Regions from separate parts of the Paenibacillus sp. FSL L8-0644 genome, predicted to be linked through region 1. Evidence: riboswitches for the same ligand, from Rfam matches in the RefSeq annotation. Region 1 holds a riboswitch; each other region holds the start of a gene.
What was found. A riboswitch is a leader RNA that binds a small molecule or an ion and turns the genes downstream of it on or off. The one in region 1 is predicted to bind glycine.
Positions count from the first base shown of each region.

Region 2: linked by a shared signal. The riboswitch ahead of gcvT (glycine cleavage system aminomethyltransferase GcvT) and the one ahead of NSS94_RS18905 (alanine/glycine:cation symporter family protein) in region 1 are both predicted to bind glycine.
Region 3: linked by a shared signal. The riboswitch ahead of sdaAB (L-serine ammonia-lyase, iron-sulfur-dependent subunit beta) and the one ahead of NSS94_RS18905 (alanine/glycine:cation symporter family protein) in region 1 are both predicted to bind glycine.

Region 1 is NZ_JBBOYN010000001.1:4,170,858-4,173,970, forward strand. Features, by position in the region: gene NSS94_RS18900 (iron-containing alcohol dehydrogenase) at 1-94, shown strand, start outside; gene NSS94_RS18905 (alanine/glycine:cation symporter family protein) at 152-1,570, opposite strand; glycine riboswitch at 1,729-1,823, opposite strand; glycine riboswitch at 1,842-1,918, opposite strand; gene NSS94_RS18910 (glycoside hydrolase family 1 protein) at 2,087-3,113, opposite strand, start outside.
Region 2 is NZ_JBBOYN010000001.1:4,006,293-4,009,405, forward strand. Features, by position in the region: gene NSS94_RS18140 (PTS mannitol transporter subunit IICB) at 1-146, opposite strand, end outside; gene gcvH (glycine cleavage system protein GcvH) at 573-965, opposite strand; glycine riboswitch at 1,358-1,457, shown strand; gene gcvT (glycine cleavage system aminomethyltransferase GcvT) at 1,634-2,734, shown strand; gene gcvPA (aminomethyl-transferring glycine dehydrogenase subunit GcvPA) at 2,861-3,113, shown strand, end outside.
Region 3 is NZ_JBBOYN010000001.1:430,648-433,760, reverse strand. Features, by position in the region: gene NSS94_RS01935 (DUF6359 domain-containing protein) at 1-981, opposite strand, end outside; glycine riboswitch at 1,197-1,312, shown strand; gene sdaAB (L-serine ammonia-lyase, iron-sulfur-dependent subunit beta) at 1,524-2,213, shown strand; gene sdaAA (L-serine ammonia-lyase, iron-sulfur-dependent, subunit alpha) at 2,203-3,102, shown strand.

The sequences.
Region 1 (3,113 bases):
CATTGCAGCCCGTGAAATGGAATATGGAGGCTTCGGTAATTATAAAAAGCTGAATCAAGAAGATATTTTAGCTATTTTGCGTGCATCGTTATAACATTCAAAAGGGAGTGTCCTCAAGCCTGTGATGGCTGAAGGCACTCCCTTTTGGAATTTATGAATTAACCGTGTGTCCCTTTTCTTCTACTTGAATAGCTGCCCCTACACTGGCACCTGCAAGAATGCCCTTTTTCTTACTAGAATTCAGAGAATCCATATAGGTTCGGGTTTCTGCAACGACAATGCCTGACAAACCAAGCAGTGCAATCAGATTCGGGAAAGCCATCATTGCGTTAAAGATATCTGCCAGCAGCCAAATGGCTTCCAACTTGATGAACGCACCTCCTGCCACAAGTGCGATGAACAAATAACGGTATGGTTTAATCCATTTGACACCCAGTAAATATTCAACACAACGTTCCCCGTAGTAATTCCAGCCCAGTATCGTTGTGAATGCAAATAAAATAAGGCTAATCGTCACGAGTTCTGCACCAGCCGGAAAGGCACTGGAAAACGCATGCTGGGTCATCAGACCTCCATCGTCATTTCCACTCCATATTCCCGTAACCAGCAACGTAAATCCCGTCAGATTACAAATAATCATCGTATCGATAAATACGCCTGTCATGGATATCAACCCTTGTTCTGCAGGCCATTTCGTCTTAGCAGCAGCTGCTGCAATTGGCGCACTTCCCAAACCGGCTTCATTAGCAAAAATACCTCTGGCAACTCCACTTCGCATCGCCAACATAATCGTCGCTCCGGCAAATCCACCCGTTGCAGATGTGGTCGAGAAGGCCCCTTGTAATACTAAAGCAATCGCATGAGGAAGCTCTCCTGCAAACTTAATGAGTACAATTAAGCAAACTACGATATAGAGCCCCGACATGAATGGAACAATCTTTGTGGATACCTTGGCAATACTTTTGAGTCCTCCAATCGTAACAACAGCAGTTAACACGGAAATAATGATCGCTGTAACTACCGTTGGCACTCCAAAGCTACTTTCCGTCGAAGAAACGATAGCCTTTACTTGCGGAAAAGTACCGATTCCAAATAGGGCTACAAGAACACCAGAAAAGGCAAACAACATCGCCAGCGGCTTGAAACGGCGGCCAAGTCCGTTTTCAATATAATACATCGGACCACCCGAAAATTGTCCGTTCCGGTCTTTAACACGGTATTTAACGGATAATAATCCTTCCGCATATTTGGTTGCCATCCCGAAAAAAGCTGCAACCAGCATCCAGAATAATGAACCGGGCCCACCCAGCTTGATCGCTGTCGCCACGCCAACAATACTTCCTGTACCTACAGTAGCTGCCAGTGCCGTACTCAATGCTCCGAAGCTGCTTACATCTCCGCTACCTTCGTCCGGCGCTTTACCAATTAGCTTGAGCGCCAAAGGCAATCGAATAACCTGAAGCAGCTTCAAGCGGATCGTTAGCCACAACCCCGTGCCCATCACGAGAATAAGAAGCGGCGCTCCCCATATCCAGCTGTCAATCGTTTCTAACACATGTACCAAATTCATTTCAACCCGCTCCTCCAGCATATTAGAAAACAAAAAAGAGTCAAATCCGCTGATTCGACTCCTGGAGAGGTTAAAGGCACGAAAAAATACAACCATCTTGTGCAGGTTTTGCCTCTAATAGCTCATAAAAAAGCCTAGGGCATTCCCTGTCACAGGTTATTCGCGTCTCTGTCCTTTTGCCTGAGAGTTTAAGCAGATGTTCTCTGCGGTGCACCTTCGGCGCCCAATTAAGGGTCTCTCCAGAGTTCTGTCCGTTTACGGTCCCCGCTTGTGGCTGTAAACAGCCTAAGCACCTGAGAGTTTTGCCCCTTCGGTCGGAACTTTCGTTCCATCTCCCGCAAACATCAACCAGACATATGAAATTTTTATTCATTATACAGAAAACTTTCAGCTTATTACAAGTGAAAAGTTTGTGAAGCCCTCTGAAATATTATTATTGAGTCTATCAAAAAAGCGGGTACAGCAGATCGCATCCTTAGGATGTCCTCTGCTATACCCGCCCGAGATGATATGGAATTACAATTCTTCACCGTTGGTTGCTATCACATTTTTATACCAATTAAAAGAGTCTTTTTTGGAGCGTTTGAGCGTTCCGTTACCGTCATCATCCAGATCAACGTAAATAAATCCGTAGCGCTTGGACATTTCGGAAGTAGACATGCTCACAAGGTCGATAGGGCCCCAGCTGGTGTAACCAATCAGATCAACACCGTCGGCAATCGCTTCCTTCATTTGGGCAATATGCTGACGCAAGTAATCAATGCGATATGTGTCATGCACAGAGCCATCTTCCTCCACCTTATCATATGCACCCAAGCCATTTTCCACGATGAACAGCGGCTTTTGATAGCGATCATAAAACGTATTCAGTGTAACACGCAGGCCGATCGGATCGATCTGCCATCCCCAGTCGGAGGACTGCAGATACGGATTTTTCACGCCACCAATCAGGTTTCCTGCTGCTTTCTCGCCTTCTGGACCTGCCGATACGGTCAAGGTCATGTAGTAGCTAAATGAGATAAAATCAACCGTATTATTTTTCAAAATTTCGGCATCGCCGGGTTCTGTCTGGATCACAATATTATTTTCTTCAAAATAACGATTCATATAGTTGGAATATTCCCCACGGGCATGCACATCCGTAAAGAATAGGTTCATCTGATTTTCATGCTGGGCTTTCAGTATATCCGCTGGGTTACACGTATGTGGATAGCTTTCTATACGTGCCAACATACAGCCGATCTGAGCACCCGGGATGATCTCATGTCCCCGTTTGGTTGCCAGTGCACTAGCTACAAATTGATGATGCAATGCTTGATATATCGCTTGTTGTTTGTTTTCTACACGGTCAATAACCACACCGCCACCGGTGAACGGACTCATGGTCATTACATTGATTTCATTAAAGGTCAGCCAGTATTTTACTTTATCCTTATAGCGTGTAAACACCGTTTCGGCATAATTGACGTAATGCTGTATGACTTCACGACCCAGCCAGCCATTATACTTCTGAGTCAGACCTAGCGGTGTTTCATAATGTGAC
Region 2 (3,113 bases), 160 kb from region 1:
GTCGGAATAAAGAGTGCCGTAATCAACCCCCACGCAATAAAGGCTCCCATATTGGGCATAACCATACCGCTAAGAAAACGGCCAAAACGCTGTACGGCGACACGAGTGCCTCCTTTTGAACTTGGCTTTGCGTCCAATGTACTCATATTCAAATCCTCCTTGTAGGTAAGCATCACTACCTTTTCTTAAAATTCATACTAAATGACAGCGCTATCTTCATCAACGAAATGAAAACGTACTTTCGTCATGAACGTTGATGACAACATTTAAATTTAAATTATCCAGGAAGATATTATACCTGCATAATTCTTCTTAATATGACCTGTAGCTATAGAAATTAGTCGAAAAACCGCGCTGGATTATGTATGATTCCTATATGGGGACAACCCACTATATCAGAACAACACACGTAATTACGTTTTCAAAAAAAGACAAAAAAATAGCCGCTACGTCAAATCATAGCGACTATTTTATACAAAAATCGAGCAAACTAACGATGCTCTTATTCAATTAAAAATCAATATAAAATTCCGAATAACACGCTATTATTTCATGCTGCATTGCTCTATTTATTACTCCGAAATCAACTGCTCATACTGATCCGCCGACAGTAGTTTGCCCAATGATTCCTCCACATCTTTATCCATCTCTACTTCTACCATCCAACCTTTGTCATATGGAGATTCATTCACTAGCTCAGGTGTACCTTCCAGCGCTTCATTCACTTTTAATATGGTTCCCGTCACCGGAGCAAAAAGGTCGGATACCGTCTTCACCGATTCAATCGTACCGATCTCCGCTCCCTGCTCAATCGTTACTCCCGCCTCAGGTAATTCTACAAAAACAATATCACCCAGTTGGTGCTGTGCAAAGTCTGTAATACCAATCCGCACCGTTCCATTCTCTGTCCGCTGAACCCACTCATGTTCGTCTGTATACCAAAGTTGCTGCTTCACTTCACCCATTCTGTTCCCCTCACTTCCATATGAATAAAATCGCATTTGCTCACCTGTATTAGACAGGTTAAGATTATGACAATAAGAACACTCATGTCAATAATACTAACAAAAATACTTCATATTACCTCCTATAGCGCTCTATATAAAAATATAATAATTTATAACAAACGCTTACATATCCTTATTTATATATTAAATGTTTTTTCTATTGTTTTTGATGACATTTTTATTGACATTTTGAATGAATTTGCGTATTAATGGGTTATAGCAAATACTTTGGGAAACACCCGACAACTGCAAACGCGGATGAACGCAGAGGGAGAGACTGCCAAAAAGATTCGCATAGCTGTTGCCGCTTGTGAGACAGTTGTGCACGCGAATCGGATCAAGTTGTTATCTGCAAAGCCAGGTAATATACTGCTGATCCCGAAGGTAGCGCCGAAGGAGTAAGCCTGCATTGCAGGTGAATCTCTCAGGCAAAAGGACCTCTGCCGGACGCATCTCTGGAGAGCATTCGCTATTGGAGCGGATCACCCAAGAGGAAACCCGGTACATACCGGGGTAACTTTCTGGTATCAAGGACAGAGCTGAAAAAAGAGTATAGACTGCTGTCTATACGTTTTTTTCGGCCTGTCTTTTTTGTTTAGCCGATTACACCGGATAGGAGTGGAAACATGACTAATTTGCGAAAAACACCGCTATATTCATCCTACGGGACGCAGTCTGGGGTTCGTTGTATTGACTTTGGAGGCTGGGAGCTCCCCGTTCAGTTTAGCGGCATTCAAAAGGAGCATGAGGCCGTCCGGCAACGTGCGGGTTTATTCGATGTATCGCATATGGGTGAGTTTTTGGTTGAAGGCAAAGAGGCCGAAGCTTTTCTACAAAGGGTGACCACGAATGATGTCAGCCAGTTGGAACCAGGTCAGGCACAATATTCACTCCTGTGTTACCCCGATGGAGGTGTAGTAGACGACCTGCTTGTTTACTGCAAAGGACCGGAACGCTACATGCTCGTTGTGAACGCCTCCAACATTGATAAGGATTGGGATTGGTTACTTCGTCATGTGCCTGCATCCGTTCACATGGAGAATGTGTCTGATGCAATAGCATTGCTGGCATTGCAGGGACCGGAAGCAGCACGTATTGCCGCAGCCGTGGCAGATACGGATATTACGAATCTGGCATCTTTCCACTTTCATGAGAACGTGCCATTGTTCGGAGCAAAAGCACTCGTCTCACGAACCGGATATACGGGCGAAGACGGTTTTGAATTTTACGTACCTGCCGCGGAAGCACCCGCCGTATGGGAGGGTTTGCTTCGTTCCGGTGAGTCGTATGGGCTGATTCCCGCTGGACTTGGTGCTCGGGATACACTACGCTTTGAGGCTCGGTTGCCGCTATACGGACAGGAGTTATCTGCCACAATTTCACCACTCGAAGCCGGTCTGGGTTTCTTCGTCAAGCTGAATAAAGGAGATTTTATCGGTAGAGAAGCACTTCAGCGTCAAAAAGAACAAGGGGTTCCTCGTAAATTGATCGGGCTAGAAATGATGGACCGCGGTATCCCACGCGCCCATTATCCGGTATTCGCAGAAGGACAACACATCGGTGAGGTCACAACGGGGACTCAGTCGCCCTCCTTGAAGCGTAATCTGGGCCTCGCCTTGGTGGACAGTCGTTTTAGCGCCCTCTCCACACCACTGGAGGTTGAGATTCGTGGCAAACGCCTGCGTGCCGAGGTGGTGGCAGCCCCCTTTTATAAGCGCCCACGCTGATCTTAAACTCTCCTTATTTCTATAAAGCAAACATGTCAGATATGTATTTCCGGGTTTTCATCTCACACTTTTTTATTAGCTCATTTACGGATTTAAAATTTTGCTTTTCGAAAGGAGCCAGAACCTATGAAGCAGCATCGTTATCTCCCTATGACTGAACAGGATCAAACCGAAATGCTGCGTGTGGTCGGTGTATCATCCATTGATGATTTATTCAGTGACATTCCAGAGGCCATTCGATATCAAGGGGAACTCCCTCTTTCTTCTCGACTCGATGAGAAAGCCTTAACCCGCCACTTGGCCGAGCTGGCTGGACACAACGCCAATACAGACACACATGCCAGCTTTCTTGGCGCAGGAATTTATGATCATCATATTC
Region 3 (3,113 bases), 3.7 Mb from region 1:
CAGCCAATCGGAGCTTGTTAATCCTTGCATTGCCGGTGATGCAGCCTCTTCTGCAGTCATGCCTTTGGCCGGATTAGTATAGGCTCCACGACGGTAGCCATTCATAACCTCGGAGGAATCCCAACGGTTTTTGTTACGATCTGCATTATAATGATCGGAGATGAAGAAGACGCTCCCTCCGTTATTCACGTATTGCAGCAGGGCAGCCTGCTCGGATGCCTTAAAGGCAACATTCGCTTCACCAATAATGAACACATCATATTGGCGCAGCTTGTCATAGGTTATGGCCTGCTCTCCATAAGTAAAAGGAATGGGACGATTTAATGGGTCTACCGTAAAGCCTACATTACGCAGTCCATTGGCAAAGTCGGAGAAGGCGCCTTCAATGACCCAATCTGCTGCACCAGCGGTCTGTGCGTGCGTATTATCGAACAGCACCTTTTTGCCTTTTCCATCCGGCAATGTAGTACCGGGTTGACCCGGGTTGCCAGGTTCAGGTTCACCAGGTTCACCTGGTTCCCCCGGCTCGCTTCCGCTCACCAGTTCAACAGCGCTTGGGCTTTTCACTCCACCAAAATTATTGTAGGCGCCAAGTGTACCCGTCACACGAATTTTGCTGCCGATCAGCTCAGGATGGCCTGACAGTCCAAATTGCCCTCTGTACGCGGATGTCAGCTGTACATCCAATAGATTAGAAGTGCTACGTTCATTAGCCTGGTCAGCAATCAGTACGTTAAAATCATTCGCAAACGGAGAAGAAAAGTTAGCCGTTTTCGATCCGGTAGCATGTCCGACGATATAACCTTCTACCGTCACCGTACCTCCACTGCTTTGGCCCTGAAGTGCTTCGGCTACTGTCAATGCTCCCTCTGCCTTGACCTGACCGAACGGAACGAAGATCCCGATCAGCAGTGATGCGATCGCTGCTAGATGCAGCATCCCTTTTAAGCGTGAACCTGTGAACCGCAAGCCTTTTACCATACGTCAATATCCCTCCTATGATTTCCATAAATGTACTTGTCCTCTATCAGATTAGCCGCCAATCTTCTAATTCCTTCCTGATTTCATCCATAATTATGTAAACTTTAATCTTTTTTATTGGAAATGCACCTGTTTATGTAAAAATTAAACCCTGTGATTGACACCGAGCACGTCATACATTACGCTAAGAAAGACATGTAGAACGGTATACGCGAATGAAGATGACGGGAGAGTCTGTCCAGGGGGCTTACACTCTGGCGGCACCGAAGGAGCAAGACGCCAGCACCCGGCTGGCGGATAATCTCTCAGGTCCATGTATCGTCATCTGACGCAACTCTGGAGAGAGCGCAAGCCACCCAAGGGGTAAGGCGGTAAGAACACCGCACGAAACTCTCAGGTAACGAGGACAGAGATAAGGGAAACTTCCTTATCCTGTCCTTTTTTGTGCTCACATTGTGCGTCAGCATTAGGAACCGTCATAACCGCGCAAAGACGCGGAAATACCATATAGTATGGTATTAGAACATACAGGGGGCCACACCATGCGTTTCAAAGATGTATTTTCTATTATCGGCCCGGCCATGACCGGACCTTCCAGTTCACACACCGCAGGCGCGGTGCGACTCGCACGCGTTGCCCGGCACTGGCTCGGGGCGCAGCCTGACCGTGCCCGTATGACACTGTACGGCTCCTTTGCCGATACGTATAAAGGACACGGTACGGATCTGGCGCTCATCGCAGGACTGCTTAATTACGATACGGACGATCACCGGATTCCAGATGCCGAGCAATGGGCCGAGCAAGCCGGGATGACCGTGGAATTCGCCGTCAGTGGACTCCCCGCTCCTCATCCGAACACCGTCCGTTTCGAGTTGTGGAAGGGCGAGGATCAGCGCACACTGCTGGGCTCCTCCATCGGCGGCGGCAGCATCCATGTCCAGCAATTGAACGAATTCCGGGTCAATCTGACCGGGGAGCTGCCTACGCTGGTGCTTCTCCACTCGGATAAGCCCGGTACATTGGGCGCAATAACTTCAGCGCTGGGCGCGGCCCACATTAACATTGCCTATATGCACGTAGATCGCAAAGGCCGGGATGGTGAAGCACTCACCGCCATTGAAACGGACAGTTCTGCTCCAGCTGAACTGATTGCGGAACTGCGTTCTTTACCTCATATGTATGAAATTAAGATGATTAATTTGAAAAAAGGAGCTGAATCCGATGCGGTTTAGCCATCTGCATGAGATCAGCGCTTTATGCGCTGAAGAATCCACCACGATTGGCCGCTTGATGATTCAAGAGCAGGTACAAGAAACGAATACAACGGAGGAAGAAATCTTTCGCCAAATGTCTGATTATTATGAAATCATGAAGGAAGCCGTTCATCGCGGTCAGACACAAGACACCGTATCCCGCAGTGGATTGACGGGCGGCGACGGCAAGCGCCTGGCCGAGTATCTGCGGTCAGGGGAGACCTGCTCCGGTGATGCCTCTGCGCTCGCCATGGCTTATGCCCTCTCCGTGTCGGAGGTTAATGCATCCATGGGTCGCATTGTCGCCACTCCTACCGCAGGCTCATGTGGGGTTATCCCTGGTGTGTTCATCAGTGCGCAGGAACGGTTCGGCTGGGATGATGAGCATATGGTGAACGGCCTATTCGCCGCTGGAGCCATTGGCTACGTGATCGCCAACAACTCCTTCATTTCTGGCGCGGAGGGAGGCTGTCAGGCTGAGATTGGCTCAGCTATCGGGATGGCCGCTGGCGCTATGGTCGAGCTGCGCGGTGGTACGCCTGAGCAGGCTGTTCACGCCGTGGGCCTCGCTCTTAAGAACACGCTCGGCCTGATTTGCGACCCCGTCGCCGGACTCGTGGAGATTCCGTGCATCGTGCGCAACGGGCTGGGAGCCGTGACTGCGCTTGCCGCAGCGGACATGGCTTTGGCGGGTGTGCGCAGCGCTATTCCGTCTGACGAAGTCATTGACGTGATGCTTGAAGTCGGCAGCGCGATGCCGTCGAAGCACCGCGAGACCGCCAAAGGCGGCTTGGCTCAGACGCCGACTGGCAAGCGTTTGACCGAATCACTTACACGCAACGCATCAATCAAGAAGAATAAGTCGTAATTTCTAAGCTT